2 regions of the Janthinobacterium foliorum genome follow, and region 1 is predicted to be linked to the other one. Evidence: predicted binding sites of a transcription regulator. Region 1 holds the regulator's gene; the other holds the start of a gene.

The links. Region 1 encodes sigma-54, which starts transcription at its own class of promoters, with help from an activator protein. Its sites were predicted from a motif close to TGGCANGNAANCTGCTTT; they were not measured.
Region 2: the regulator sigma-54 is predicted to act here: its motif matches at 4,432-4,449, upstream of ACZ92H_RS28960 (methanol/ethanol family PQQ-dependent dehydrogenase).

Annotation. Positions count from the first base shown of each region.
Region 1 is NZ_CDXDQE010000014.1:112,642-120,367, forward strand. Features, by position in the region: gene rapZ (RNase adapter RapZ) at 692-1,555, shown strand; gene ACZ92H_RS24060 (enoyl-CoA hydratase/isomerase family protein) at 1,552-2,643, opposite strand; gene hpf (ribosome hibernation-promoting factor, HPF/YfiA family) at 2,799-3,158, opposite strand; gene ACZ92H_RS24070 (RNA polymerase factor sigma-54) at 3,229-4,707, opposite strand; gene lptB (LPS export ABC transporter ATP-binding protein) at 4,712-5,467, opposite strand; gene lptA (lipopolysaccharide transport periplasmic protein LptA) at 5,467-6,048, opposite strand; gene lptC (LPS export ABC transporter periplasmic protein LptC) at 6,074-6,685, opposite strand; gene ACZ92H_RS24090 (KdsC family phosphatase) at 6,730-7,263, opposite strand; gene ACZ92H_RS24095 (KpsF/GutQ family sugar-phosphate isomerase) at 7,263-7,726, opposite strand, start outside.
Region 2 is NZ_CDXDQE010000025.1:8,465-16,190, reverse strand. Features, by position in the region: gene ACZ92H_RS28985 (porin) at 1-828, opposite strand, end outside; gene ACZ92H_RS28980 (DUF779 domain-containing protein) at 1,114-1,497, opposite strand; gene adh (aldehyde dehydrogenase) at 1,507-3,027, opposite strand; gene pedF (cytochrome c-550 PedF) at 3,341-3,850, shown strand; gene ACZ92H_RS28965 (high-potential iron-sulfur protein) at 3,919-4,239, opposite strand; gene ACZ92H_RS28960 (methanol/ethanol family PQQ-dependent dehydrogenase) at 4,510-6,381, shown strand; gene ACZ92H_RS28955 (pentapeptide repeat-containing protein) at 6,381-7,016, shown strand; gene ACZ92H_RS28950 (c-type cytochrome) at 7,032-7,475, shown strand; gene ACZ92H_RS28945 (TonB-dependent receptor family protein) at 7,495-7,726, shown strand, end outside.

The sequences.
Region 1 (7,726 bases):
GCCCATGCATGGGCGAACCGTTACGCAGGCACGCAGCAGTGCTGCGTGAATTCCCTGCTTCACCAACGACTCGCCATGAGTGGCGATTAATGTTGCCAAGGAGTTCGCCCATGCATGGGCGAACCGTTACGCAGGCACGCAGCAGTGCTGCGTGAATTCCCTGCTACACCAACGACTCGCCATGAGTGGCGATTAATGTTGCCAAGGAGTTCGCCCATGCATGGGCGAACCGTTGCGCAGGCACGCAGCAGTGCTGCGTGAATTCCCTGCTACACCAACGACTCGCCATGAGTGGCGATTAATGTTGCCAAGGAGTTCGCCCATGCATGGGCGAACCGTTGCGCAGGCACGCAGCAATGCTGCGTGACTTCCCTGCTACACCAACGACTCGCCATGAGTGGCGATTAATGTTGCCAAGGAGTTCGCCCATGCATGGGCGAACCGTTGCGCAGGCACGCAGCAGTGCTGCGTGAATTCCCTGCTACACCAACGACTCGCCATGAGTGGCGATTAATGTTGCCAAGGAGTTCGCCCATGCATGGGCGAGCCGTTGCGCAGAGACGCGGCAGTGCTCTGCGCACCCCATGCTGCCCCCTCGTTCGTCCAAGCAATACAACATATCGAATTGCAATAATTTGTAAAGATAATTGCCTTGGAGGCAGAGCGTCGGCCTTTATTGTATGATCGTCGTATGCATATCGTCCTTATTACCGGAATATCCGGCTCCGGCAAATCCGTCGCACTCAATGTGCTGGAAGATACCGGCTACTACTGCGTCGACAACCTCCCGCCAGGCTTGCTGCCCAGCCTGGTGCAAACCCTGCTCGATGAAGGCGCGCCGCAACTGGCCGTCGCCGTCGATGCGCGCAGCGCCGAATCGCTGGCCAATTTGCCGCACAATGTGGCGCTGCTGCGCGACCAGGGGCACGATGTCAAAGTCATGTTCCTGACGGCCACCACGCATGCGCTGGTGGCGCGTTTTTCGGAGACGCGGCGCAGCCATCCGCTGTCGCATGAATTGCGTCCGAACCAGAATCCGGCCAGCCGCCGCACCCTGATCGAGTGCATTTCGGAAGAGCGCGAACGCCTGTCGGCCATCGAACAGCTGGGCCATGTGATCGATACCTCGGAGCTGAGCGCCAACAAGCTGCGCAGCTGGATCAAGGATATCGTCGCCTCCGAGCGCGCGCCGCTGACCCTGTTCTTCGAATCGTTCGCCTTCAAGCTGGGCGTGCCGCTCGACGCCGATTTCGTCTTCGATGTAAGGGCCTTGCCCAATCCCTATTACGACCTGGCGCTGCGCCCGCTCGACGGACGCGACGCCCCCGTGATCGCCTTCCTCGATGCCCAGCCCAGCGCGCTGGAAATGCTGGCCGACATCCGCGCCTTCATCGAAAAATGGTTGCCATCATTCAAGTCCGACAACCGCAGCTACCTGACGGTGGCGCTCGGCTGCACGGGCGGCCAGCACCGGTCCGTGTACATGGCAGAACGGCTGACGCAGTATTTCAGCGCCAACGAAAGAGTCGTGCTGCGCCACCGCGAACGGGCTTAGGGCCTATCCAGGTCGCGCAGCGGGTGCGCCTGTGCCGGCCAGACGGGCGCAAAGAAGCGCGCCACCATGGCTGCGTCGACCTCGTCCAGGCTGGCGGGATTCCAGCGCGGCGCATTGTCCTTGTCGACCACCAGCGCGCGCACGCCTTCGAGCACTTCGCCATGTTCGAAATTGTGGCGCACCACAGTGCGTTCCATGCGCAGGCAATCGGCCACGCCCAGATGCGCGCCGCGCCGCAGCAGCTCCTGCGTCACCGACATCATCAGCGGCGAGCGCAAGCGCATGGCCGCCAGCGCCTTGCCGGCAAACGCGCTGTCGTCCTGCGCCAGCGAGGCCATGATGGCGGCCACGTTGCCGGCGCCGAAGTGGCGGTCCAGCGCCGTGCGCGCCGCGGCCAGCGCGGAATCGCCCGCCTGCGCCTGGAACGGGGCCGCCAGGGCCTTGATGGCGACGGGCAAGGCTTCGCCCTGCGTCGTCTCGAACAGGGCCAGCAGCGCGGGCATCTGCGCTTCAGGCAGGTACACGTCGGCCAGGCCCGTGTACAAGGCATCGGCCGCGCCGATGGTCAAACCCGTCAAGCCCAGGTACAAGCCCAGCTGGCCCGCCAGGCGGGACAGGAAATAACTGCCGCCCACGTCGGGAAACAGGCCGATATTGACTTCCGGCATGGCCATGCGCGTGCGGCCCGTCACGATGCGCAGCTGGTTGCCGGGACCGGCTTGCGCCACGCCCATGCCGCCGCCCATCACCACGCCATCCATGATGGCGATATACGGTTTTGGATAGAAATGAATTAAATGATTTAATGCATATTCTTCAGTAAAAAAATCTTCCAGCAGTGCGCTGCCGCCTTGCGGCGTAGACAAGCCCGCATCGTAAAAGAAGCGGATGTCGCCGCCCGCACACAGGGCCTTGTCGCTGCTGGAGCGGATCACCACGGCGTCTACCTGCGGATCGTCGCGCCAGGCCAGCAGGGTGGCGCTGAGGGCCCGCACCATCTCCAGCGACAGGGAATTCAAGGCTTTCGGGCGGTCCAGCACGATGTGGCCGGTACGGTTGCGGATGGCAGTCTGGACGAAGTCGCTCATGGCAGGATGGAAAGTAGTGGGCATGGCAACATTCTAGCGCCTTCGGGTGCAATATTGCGTTCCCGTGGCCCTGCCCGACGCGGGCGACGGGCGCAAAAAAGGGCGCGGTAGGCGCGCCCTTAGTTGATCACAACCGGTTGACAGTGGCAGGCCGTTTAGACGGCGGCGACTTCTTCATCCGAGTTGTCTGGCAGATGCTTGATCGCCTCTTTACCGTGCCCTTGCACTTTGGTTTTGTACTTCATCACTTGCCGGTCCAGCTTGTCGATCAGGGTATCGATCGCGGCATACAGGTCTTGCGCCAGGCTTTCCACGTAGACGGTCTTGCCGCTCAGACGCAGGTTGACTTCGGCCTTTTGACGTTTTTCTTTCTCTTTGAGGTTGTCGACGGTCAGAATCACGGCAATATCGATGACTTGATCGAAATGACGCTTCACACGCTCCAGTTTCGCTTGTACGTATTCACGGATGGCTGGTGTCACTTCAAGATGATGTCCGCTGATGGTGAGATTCATACACACTCCTAAAGATGATTCGGGTTCGTGCGGTCCATCGTATCCGGCCCGCAGAGGAACCGAAAAAAACTTACAAACACTTACGCAGACTCACTGGCGGAATTTTCAATGCTTCCCGGTATTTGGCAACAGTACGTCGCGCAATCACCATGCCTTGTTCCCCCAGCATGTCCGCAATCTTACTGTCGGATAAAGGATTTTTAGGGTCTTCAGCTCCTGTCAGTTGCACGATCAATGCCCGTATCGCCGTCGATGACGCTTCGCCCCCCGCTTCGGTGGCGACATGGCTACCAAAGAAATATTTCAACTCGAACATGCCGTGCGGGGTCAGCATGTACTTTTGAGTTGTTACCCGCGAGATAGTACTCTCGTGTAAACCCAGTGTATCAGCTATTTCACGGAGCACAAGGGGACGCATGGCAACGGCCCCATGCGAGAAAAAATTCTTTTGTCGTTCTACTATCGCCTGTGCCACGCGCAGGATGGTGTCGAAGCGCTGGCGCATGTTTTTGATCAGCCACTTGGCTTCCTGCAACTGTGCGCCCATGGCCCCTTCGCCCTTGCCCTGCTTCAACAAATTGGCGTACATGGCGTTGACGCGCAGGCGCGGCATGACGTCGTTGTTCAGCGTCACCTGCCAGCCACTGCGCGCGCGCTTGACGACGACGTCGGGCACCACGTAATCGGACACGTCCGAGGCAAACACGGCGCCCGGATGCGGGTTGCACAGGCGGATCACCGTCTGCGCCTCGCGCAAGTCTTCGTCGTCGCAATCGAGGGCTTTTTTCAGCTTGTTGAAATCGCGCTGGGCAAACCAGGCCAGGTGTTTTTCCACGATGACGAGGGCCATGCGGCGCGTCACCATGGCGATGTGCGGCAAACGCCTGATCTGCAGCGCCAGGCACTCGGACGCGTTGCGCGCGCCCACGCCGGGCGGGTCGAAGCTTTGCAGCAGGGACAAGGCCGTGCGCAGCTCGTCGGCATCGATCTCCAGCTCTTCCGGCAGGCGCGCCAGGATGTCGTCGAGCGGCTCTTCCAGGTAGCCATTGTCGTCGAGCGCATCGATGATCAGTTCGACGAGCGCGCGGTCGCGCAATTCCAGCACCGTCACGCGCATCTGTTCCATCAGGTGCTCGCGCAGGGTGCAGTGGTGGGCTTCCAGCTGCGGACGCGAATCCTCGTCGTCGGGCGCCTTGCCGCGGCTCGCCTCGCTCCAGTCGCTGTCGGCGCCATCCATGGCGGCCGGGGCGTCGCCGCCCTCGCCGTCAAACGTCTCGGCTTCGGCCGGCGCCACCGGCGCGTCCTGGCCCGGCGGCTGGGGCGGCGCTTCGGCCGGTGCCGCCGTGGAACTGAGGGCGCCATCGGAAAGCAGCCGCAGCGAACGGTCGAGCGGATCGTCGAGCCGTTCGAGCAGGGGATTGTCCGTCAACAGTTGCTCGAGTTCCTGGTGCAATTCCAGGGTAGACAATTGCAACAGGCGTATCGATTGCTGCAACTGAGGCGTCAGTGCCAGGTGCTGCGAGGTGCGCAGCTGCAATGATTGTTTCATTGGCTCACATACGGAAGTGTTCGCCCAGATAGACCCGGCGTACCGACTCGTTCGCGATGATGTCGTCGGGGCGTCCCGACGCCAGCACCGAGCCCTGGTTGATGATGTAGGCACGGTCGCAGATACCCAGCGTCTCGCGCACATTATGATCGGTGATCAGCACGCCGATATTGCGCTCCTTCAAGAAGCGCACGATGCGCTGGATCTCGATCACGGCAATCGGATCGACGCCGGCGAACGGTTCGTCGAGCAGCACGAAGCGCGGGTCGGTGGCCAGCGCGCGGGCGATTTCCACGCGGCGGCGTTCGCCACCGGACAGGGACAGCGCCTGGTTCTCGCGCAGCTTTTCAATCTGCAAGTCGGCCAGCAGCTTGTCCAGGCGCTCTTCGATCTCGGCCTTCTTCAGGGGACGCCCTTCGACGGTCTGGATTTCCAGCACGGCGCGGATATTGTCTTCCACCGTCAGCTTGCGGAACACGGACGCTTCCTGCGGCAGGTAGGACAGGCCCATCTGCGCGCGGCGGTGGATCGGCAGGCTGGAAATGTCCACGCCGCTGATATCGATGGTGCCGCCGTCGGACGGCACCAGGCCGACGATCATGTAGAACGAGGTGGTCTTGCCGGCGCCGTTGGGGCCCAGCAGGCCCACCACTTCGCCGCATTCGACTTGCAGCGACACATCATGCACGACTTGCCGCTTGCCATAGGTTTTCTGCAGCCCGCGAACGATCAGGGTGCTGCCGCAACGTGTATTTTCCATTATTTCTTTCCTGGCGCAGGCGTCGCTGGCGCCTTCTCCGCCGCTGGGGCCTTGGTCTTCGGCTGGATCACCATGCGCACGCTGCCGGCGCCCGGGGTGCTGGTGCCGCTGTCGGAGTTTTCCATCGTAAACACTTCCTTGCGGCTGTCATACGAAATGAAGGCGCCGTTGGCCACGTCCGTCGGTTTCGTGCCTTCCAGGCGCGTCAGCTTGGCCTTGGAAAACAGTTTCACCACTTCCGTCTTGTTGTCGTATTCCACGCGCTCCGCTTCGCCTTCCACCCACAGGTCGCCCGCGCCATCGCGCTTCTGGCGGAACGTGGCCAGCTTGCCCGGATCGGCCCAGAAGGTGATGAACTGGTAGCCCTGCGGATCTTCCGTGATCAGGGCCCGGCCCGCCTTCATGGTCAAGGTGCCTTTCACCAGCACCACGTCGCCCGTCAGGGTGCGCGTCTGCTTGACGTCATCGACCTGGCCGCGCTGGGCCGTGATGACGGCTTCCTTCTCGGAATCGGCCTTTTCGGCATGCGCCGTGCCCATGACGGCCAGCGAAAATAGGGTCAGCAGCAAGATGTTTTTCATATTATGGTTTCCTTGTTTCATTCTGTCATTTGGCCGCGGCACCTGGCCGTGGTTTCGGCGGCAGCACGATGCGCAGGGCATTGTGCACTTCCACCACGCCGGTCGCGTTATTCGCCTTCATGCCCACGCCATGGATGCGCGAGGCGCCCGTCAGGATGTCGACAGGGACATCCGTTTCCATCCGTTCTTCATCCGGGTATACCGTCAGCGCTTCCGTCTTCAGGGTCAGGTTCTGCGCCTTCGGACTGGCCACGCGGTCGACCACGACCTGGCGGTGCAGCTGCAGCCGGGTATTGTTCTGGTCGATATGCGCCAGTTCCGCGTTCATGTTCATCGGCGGCATGTCGGGCGTCAGCTTGCGCACGAACGGCTGGTCGATATCGGACGAATCGTCAAGCGGGTAATGCGTGAGCTTGGTGCCCGACACGATATAGCTGGGCTTGCCCGTCAAGTCCATGCGCACCAGGCTGAAATTGGTAATGAAATAGTCGGGCTCGTTCACACTCTTGCTGGCATTGATATCCTGGGCATTCTTGTTCATCACCTCGAGCAGCCAAAAGCTGCCCAGCGCGACGACAACCGCGCCCAGCACGGTAAAGATGATGCGCCAGCGATGGGCGCCTCCTGGCTTTTGCATAGTGCTTCACTCTCTCCAATGACACTGGCGGCAAGGCGCGCGCCTCACTCCAGGAACGGCGCCATGACGCGCGCATAGTTGTCCTGGGCGCGCAGCAGGAATTCGCAGATCTCGCGCGCCGCGCCACGCCCGCCGCCGGCCTGCGTCACGTAATGCGCCATGGCCTGCACTTCCGGCCGCCCGCCGGGCACGCTCACGGCGAAGCCGACGCGGCGCAGGATGGGGGCATCGATGACGTCGTCGCCGATATAGCCGCACTGCTCTTCCGTCAAGCCCGTCAGCGCCAGCAGTTCGCGGAACGGCGTCAGCTTGTCATGGCCGCCCTGGTGCACATGGGTAAAGCCCAGGTCTTGCGCGCGGCGCGCCGTGATGGGCGAGCGGCGCGCGCTGATGATGGCCGTCTGCACGCCCGATTCCTGCAGCAGCTTGATGCCCAGGCCATCATACACATTAAACGTTTTCATCATCTCGCCGTCCGGGCCGAAATGCAGGCTGCCATCGGTGAGCACGCCGTCGACATCAAAGATCATCAGTTTGACCTTGGCCGCGCGCGCCAGGTTGTCCGCCACGCTGTCCATCAGATCACCTTCGCTTGCGTCAGGTCATGGATATGCAGGGCGCCGACCAGCTTGCCGTCGGCATCGACCACCAGCATCTGGTTGATGCGGTACTGCTCCATCACGGCCACGGCATCGACGGCCAGGCGCTCGGGCGCAATGCTGCGCGGCTGCGCATGCATGACGTCGCGGATCGCCACTTTCGTGAAATCCTGCACGCGCTCGAACATGCGGCGCAAGTCGCCATCCGTAAACACGCCCACGGGACGGTTGTCCGCGTCGACGACGGCCGTCATGCCCATGCCCTTCTTCGTCATTTCTTCCAGCGCCTGCAGCAGCGACGCGTCCACCGGCACCTTCGGCACCTGTTCGCCGCTGCGCATGACGTCGTGCACGTGCGTCAGCAGGCGGCGGCCCAGGGCGCCGCCCGGATGCGAACGGGCAAAATCTTCTTCCTTGAAACCGCGCAAGTCCAGCAAGGCCA
Region 2 (7,726 bases), on a different contig from region 1:
ACCCGCGTTGCCGGCTTGGCAGGAAGCGCCCACCTCCACGGCGCGCATCGTGAAGCCGCGCGTGCCGGCGGCGACGGCGTCGAACTTTTGCGTCTTCGCTCCCAGCCAGGACTTGAAACCATCGGCCGCATAGCTCAGTTGCGCCTGCACCTGCGGGCTCGATGTCGACGAATAAGCGGGCGCCGCAACGATGGGCGTATCGGCCACCGGGCTGACGAGGGCCGCATCGAAGCCGATGCCGCTGTCGCCGAACAGCGACTTCGGCGCGCTGTAGGCGATCTGTCCGTAATAGCCCACGTAGCTGTAGCCGGCGCCGATATGGCCCAGGGTGACGCGGCCCCGCTGGGTCGCTTGCACCGGTGCGCCGGCGCCGATCAGTGTCATGTCGCCGAAGATGGCCGAGGCGCCGAAGATGCCGTTGTCGCGCCCCAGCTTGACGGTGCCCATGCGCGCATTGCCGAACGTGAAATACGCCTGGCGCACGTCGATGCCGCTGTTGGCGGAAATGGCGCTGTCGGTGGCGGTGGCGTTGTACATGCCGATGAGCGCCTTGATATCGTAGTCGCCCTGCTTCGAAGTGGCCGACGTCACCAGGCCATTGAGCAGCAAGCCATTGCCGATGGTGGTGCGCTTGCTTTCGCCGCCGCAGCCCAGCGCATTGCCGCCCAGCGCCAGCCCGCCCACGGCGTCGCCGCTGCACGAGACGTGCGTGTAATACGCGTTGACGATACCGCCCAGCGTAACCGTCCAGTCACCGGCCTTGAAATCGACGGCGTGTGCCGCGTGAGCGGCCATGGCCAGCGCGCCCAGCATGCATAGTTTTTTCATCCCCATCTCCCTGATTGTTTTTTTATCGGATCGAGCATCGCGCGTGATGTCGACATGACAGTGGCAATTTGCATGCCCGCCGCGCCACAGAGGGAGAGAGGGAGAGGCGAAAAGACAGCTGTGCAGAATCGGACCAGCGCTGTCACAAGCACTGTTCCGATTCTGCGCGCAGCGGTAAAAGCGGGCGCGCAAAAAAAAACTGACGGCCGTAGCCGTCAGCTAAACCCCCGTCCGCGCGGGCGAGGAGACAACGCCCGCGCACTTGCGGACCCAGGCAACAACAAGCTATAGCTGCTTCGACGGCGGATGCTGCAATTGCGCCAGTTCCGCGTCGGTAAACAGGCGCGACCTGGTGAGGAAGCGCCGGCCCGTGCCGTTATCGAGCGAAAACATGCCGCCATTGCCATCGACCACGTCGATGATCAGCTGCGTATGCTCCCAGTAGGCGAACTGCTCCAGGCCCATGTAGAACGGCGTGCCATTCAGATTGCCCAGGTAGACGTCGGAGTCGGAAATGTCAAATTCCCCCGCCGCGTAGCACATGGGCGCACTGCCATCGCAGCAGCCGCCCGACTGGAAGAACATCAGCGGACCATGTTTCTGCCGCAAGGTGGCCAGCATGTCGAGTGCTGCCGGCGTGGCCGTCACCCGTTCAATGGCGTTGTTCATCACCGCTCCTTAGAAGAAGCCCAGCGCGTTGGGGCTGTACGATACCAGCAGGTTCTTCGTCTGCTGATAGTGGTCCAGCATCATCTTGTGGTTTTCACGGCCGATGCCCGACTGCTTGTAGCCGCCGAACGCGGCGTGGGCCGGGTACAGGTGGTAGCAATTGGTCCACACGCGGCCCGCCTGGATGGCGCGTCCCACGCGGAAGGCGCGCGAACCGTCGCGCGTCCACAGGCCGGCGCCCAGGCCGTACAAGGTATCGTTGGCGATGCGCAGCGCATCGGCTTCGTCCTTGAAGGTGGTCACGGATACCACCGGACCGAAAATTTCTTCCTGGAAGATGCGCATGCTGTTGTCGCCCTTGAAGACCGTCGGACGCACGTAATAGCCGTCCTTCATGTCGCCGCTCTGCACATTGCGTTCGCCGCCGGCCAGCACTTGCGCACCTTCCTGCTTGCCGATGTCGATATACGAGAGGATTTTTTCCAGCTGCTCCTGCGACGCCTGCGCGCCCAGCATGGTGGAGGCATCGAGCGGGTTGCCCTGCTTGATCTTCGCCACGCGCTCGAGGGCGCGCGCGATGAACGCCTCGTAGATCGATTCCTGAATCAGCACGCGCGACGGGCAGGTGCACACCTCGCCCTGGTTCAGCGCGAACATGGCGAAGCCTTCCAGGCACTTGTCGAAGAAAGCGTCGTCGGCATCCATCACGTCGGCAAAGAAGATGTTCGGCGACTTGCCGCCCAATTCCAGGGTGACGGGAATCAGGTTCTGCGCCGCGTACTGCATGATCAAGCGGCCCGTGCCCGTTTCGCCCGTGAACGCGATCTTGGCGATGCGCTTGTTCGACGCCAGCGGTTTGCCCGCCTCCAGACCATAGCCATTGACGATATTGAGCACGCCGGGCGGCAGCAGGTCGCCGATCAATTCGATCAGCACCATGATCGAGGCGGGGGTCTGCTCGGCCGGCTTGAGCACCACGCAATTGCCGGCCGCCAGCGCGGGCGCCAGCTTCCAGACGGCCATCAGGATGGGGAAATTCCACGGAATGATCTGGCCCACCACGCCCAGGGGCTCGTGGAAGTGATATGCATAGGTTTCCGAGTCGATCTGCGCGACGGAGCCTTCCTGCGCGCGGATGCAGCCGGCAAAGTAGCGGAAATGGTCGATCGCCAGCGGGATGTCGGCCGCCGTGGTTTCGCGGATCGGCTTGCCGTTGTCGATGGTCTCGGCCGTGGCGATCAGGGCCAGGTTCGCTTCCATGCGGTCGGCAATCTTGTTGAGGATATTGGCCCGCTCCGTCTGCGAAGTCTTGCCCCATGCTTCCTTGGCGGCATGGGCGGCATCGAGCGCCAGCTCCACGTCCTCCGCCGTGGAGCGCGCCACTTCGCAAAAGACCTGGCCCGTGATCGGCGTGATGTTGCCGAAGTATTCACCTTTGACAGGGGCGACGAATTTGCCGCCGATATAGTTGTCGTAGCGTTGTTTGAAGGGATTGGCTACGCCCAGTTTGCTGATGTCTGCCAGATTCATGTCGTCCTCTTTCTCGTTGGTATGAGCTTCGATGAAAGCCGCCGCGAAGCGGCCCTTGGGGATGTGTCAGGTGATCCTGATCTCTTGTTTTGCAAATGCCGTGCCAGCAGGCAAAGCACAACGACACGGTACCACTGGCAGCCCGCCGCCCTGCGCGCTGCGTCAAATGGGATCAGCCGGCAGCGCCAGTTGTTCCGTTACTGAACAGTGAAACAGGTTGCGGCACCCGGCCTGCGACGGCAGATCGATTGGCATACCGCTTGCTAACCCTGTCATGGACGCGACTACGCGCATAACCAGAACGGAGACCACCATGACACCACGCCTTCCTGCCACCACGAACCGACGCACCCGAGGCCTGCGCGGCTTGCGCCTTGCCGCCGGCGGCCTCGCCTGCATGCTGGCGGCCGCGGCCGTCTGGGCGCACGGCAACATGACGCCCCAGGCCGTCGATACATCCACACTGCCACAACTGGGTCCCGAGTGGCGCACGGAAAACCCCTACCGCCAGAATGCCGAGGCGATCCGCATCGGCAGCGCCGCCTACACGCAGAACTGCGCGCGCTGCCACGGGCTGGAAGCCGTGTCGGGCGGCATGGCGCCGGACTTGCGCAAGCTCGACAATGACTGCGCCGCACTCACCGATGCGAAGAAAAAAGATGCTTGCGCGCAAGAGATCGATCAATATGTGCTCGATACCGTGCGCCATGGCCGCGCCCGCAATGGCGCCGTCTACATGCCGCCGTTCGAGGGGGTCTTCAACCAGGAGGCCATCTGGGCGGTAAAGGCTTATCTGGAAACGCGGCGCGAGCAGACGCTGTAATTGACGGCGCGACCATGCAAAAGGCGCTGCCGCTTGGCAGCGCCTTTTGCATTGCGGCTCAGACAACGTTATCCCGGCGCCTTGGCCCACGCCATGCACCAGCCCGGCCCGGCGATCTGCTTGCGGCCGAACATGGCGCAGCCGGCCCAGGCATCGTCCTTCTTGCCCTGATAAAAGGAACAGTTGTTGCAGCGCTGCGCCGCGGCATGCTGCGGATATTTTTTCGTATCGACCCTGGTGGTGTCGTGGCGGTAGCCGAGTGCCCTGGCCTGGTCGCTGTCTTCATCGACTTTGGGAGGCGCCGCTTGGGCGCCGGCCCGCGAGGCGGCGCCCATGCCGCCGATGGCGAGCAATTGGCAAATGAAGTGGCGGCGTGGTGCAGCATGCATGGTGGTCTCCTTATGAATATTGAGTAATGGCAAAGGCAGCGTCGGCCTTCCAGCCAGATCCCTCAGCAACCCCTGTGCCAGGACGCGCGCGCCGGAACAGGCAGCGTCGCACTGTTGCAAAACAGGACAAGGCGGCATGGGCGACTGTGGCAGGACGGCGCACACGGTGCCATCGACGCAGCCAGAAAAGGCTGGCACGCATGTTGCTGAACTATCCACAGCGACCACGTCGCAGACCACCATGACAATACTTATAAAAGGGAGACCAGCATGCAGCCAGTATTTCCACGTCCAATCGCTTTTGCCATCCTTGCACTGATCGCCAATACCGCCTCGGCGGGCGATAGCAAGGTGAGCTGGGACGATATCGCCAATGCCGACAAGGGCACCAGCCAGGTGCTCAGCTACGGCCTGGGCCTGAAGGCGCAGCGCCACAGCCTGGCCAGGAAGATCAACACGAAAAACGTCGAACAGATCGTGCCCGCCTGGACGTTCTCGTTCGGCGGCGAAAAACAGCGCGGCCAGGAAGCGCAGGCGCTGGTGCACGATGGCGTGATCTATGTCACGGCCTCGTATTCGCGCATCTACGCGCTCGACTCCAAGACAGGCAAGCAGCTGTGGGCCTATGAACACCGGCTGCCCGACGATATCCGCCCCTGCTGCGACGTGGTCAACCGCGGCCCCGCCATCTATGGCGACAAGATTTACTTTGGCACCCTGGACGCGCGCATCGTCGCCCTGAACAAAAACACGGGCAAGGTCGTGTGGAATGAAAAATTCGGCGACCAGAAACTGGGCTACACCATGACGGGCGCGCCGTTCATCATCCGCGAAAAAGGCGGCCGCGTGCTGCTCATCCACGGCAACTCGGGCGATGAATTCGGCGCCCAGGGCTGGCTGTTCGCGCGCGATCCGGAAACGGGCGCGGAAGTATGGGCGCGGCCGCTGGTCGAAGGCCACATCGGCCGCGCCGACGGCAAACCGAGCACGCCGACGGGCGACGCCAAGGCGCCCAGCTGGCCGCGCGACAAGGACGGCAAGCTGCGCGAAGCGTGGGAACACGGTGGCGGCGCGCCGTGGCAGACGGCCTCGTACGACCCGGAAACCAACACCATCATCATCGGCGCCGGCAACCCCGCGCCATGGAATACCTGGGAACGCACCAAGGAAGGCGACGATCCGCGCAACTGGGACAGCCTGTTCACCTCGGGCCAGGCGTATGTGGACGCCAGCACGGGCGAGCTGAAAGGCTTTTACCAGCACACGCCGAACGACGCCTGGGATTTTTCCGGGAATAACTCGGTGGTGCTGTTCGACTACAAGGATGCCAAGACGGGCAAACTGGTCAAGGCCAGCGCGCATGCGGACCGCAACGGCTTCTTTTACGTTACCGACCGCACCAAGCTGGCGACGGGCGCCGGCTATCCGAACAAGCCGACGTCCCTGATCAACGCCTGGCCTTTTGTCGACGGTATCAACTGGGCCAAGAGCATCGACCTGAAGACGGGCCGCCCCGTGGAAAACGGCAAGCGTCCGCCGCTGCCGGAAGCGGGCGCCGACAAGGGCAAGGCCGTCTTCGTCTCGCCGCCTTTCCTGGGCGGCACCAACTGGATGCCGATGTCGTACTCGCCCGACACGGGCCTGTTCTACATTCCCGCCAACCACTGGGGCATGGATTACTGGACCGAGCAAATCCATTACAAGGCCGGTTCCGCCTACCTGGGCCAGGGCTTCCGCATCAAGCGCCTGTATGAAGACCATATCGGCACCCTGCGCGCCATCGATCCGAAGACCGGCAAGATCGTCTGGGAAAACAAGGAAAAATTCCCATTGTGGGGCGGCACCCTGACGACGGCCGGCGGCTTGCTGATCACGGGCACCTCGGACGGCTTCGTCAAGGCCTTCGATGCGAAGACGGGCAAGGAACTGTGGAAGTACCAGACCGGTTCCGGCGTCGTCTCGGTGCCCATCACCTGGGAACAGGATGGCGAACAGTACATCGGCCTGGCCAGCGGCTATGGCGGCGCCGTGCCGCTGTGGGGCGGCGACATGGCGGAGCTGACCAAGCAGGTGACGCAGGGCGGCAGCTTCTGGGTCTTCAAGCTGCCGAAGGCACCATCGGCCAAGATGGCGGCCAAGTGATGGCGGCGCCGGAGCCCGGTACCGGCCCCGGCGCGCTGCGCGGCACAGTCGGGGGAGTGCTGTGCCGGGCGCTGTGCCTGGCCGCACTGTCCTTCCCTGCTGCCGCGCAGATCGTCAACGGCGTGGCCGAGCCGGAAGTCACCATCATCAATGGCTGCCACCTGTGGCCATACGCGCAATGCGCGAATGCCGACCTGCGCGGCGCCAACCTGGTGGGCAAGGACCTGCACGGCGCCGACTTGCGCGGCGCGCGCATGATGCGGGCCAACCTGCGCAGCGCCAACCTGGCCGGCGCCCTGCTCGACGGCGCCGACCTGACGGGTGCGATGGCGTTTTCGCTCAATGCGCCGGGCGCCTCGTTCCGCAAGGCCAGCATGGCCGGCATCAACCTGGAAACCAGCCGTCTGATGCGCGCCGACATGGAAGGCGCCGACATGCGCGGCGCCAGCCTGGAGGCGGCGCGCCTGAACATGGCCAACCTGGCCGACGTGGTGCTGGTGGACGCGGATCTGCAGGAAACCAAGTTCTGGGGCACCAACCTGAAGAACGCCAAGCTGGAGCGCGCCATCCTGCGCTTCACCATTTTCCCCGACGCCAACCTGGAGGGCTGCAGCGGCTGCCCGACGGACTGGTGAAACCGGAGCGCCGCCATGCACCTTTCCGCCTTGTTCACTGCCTTGCTCACCCTGTTGATGTCGGCGCCCCTGGCGCAGGCGGCAGAAGCCAATCCTGCGCGCGGGGATCCGGCCGCCATTGCCCTGGGCGCCACCCTTTATCAGGCCAACTGCGCCCGCTGCCACGGCGAGCAGGCCACGCTGCCATCGGCCGAAGCGCCCGACCTGCGGCGCCTGAACAGCTTTTGCCAGGCCCTGAAAGACCCGGCACTGCAGGCGCGCTGCCTGCAGGATGTCGACGGCTACTTTATGATGTCGGTAAATACGGGCAAGGTCCGCGCCGGCATCATCTACATGCCGCCGTGGCGCGATGTGCTGACGGCGCAGGAAATCTGGGCCGTGCGCAGCTTCATCGAAAGCCGCCCGCTGCCTGCGCCCCGGCTGAAAACCAGCGTCGACGCGGACCATGAGGCCCACTAAGTCAACCTCGGGAGTATCCATGAAGCAGTACCCTTTTAGTTTGAATGCCGTCGCCGCCCTGTTCGCCCTTGGCGGCGGCGCCTGCATGGCCGCTTCCGCCGCGGCCGCGGTCATTCCCGAAGCACAAACCGACGCGTTGCCGGTGGCGGACGTGGTGGTGGTCAGCGCCACGCGCGTCGGCCACGCCAGTTTCGACATGCCCGCCTCGATCGACGTGGTCGACAGCGCGCGCATCCAGGATGGGCAAATGC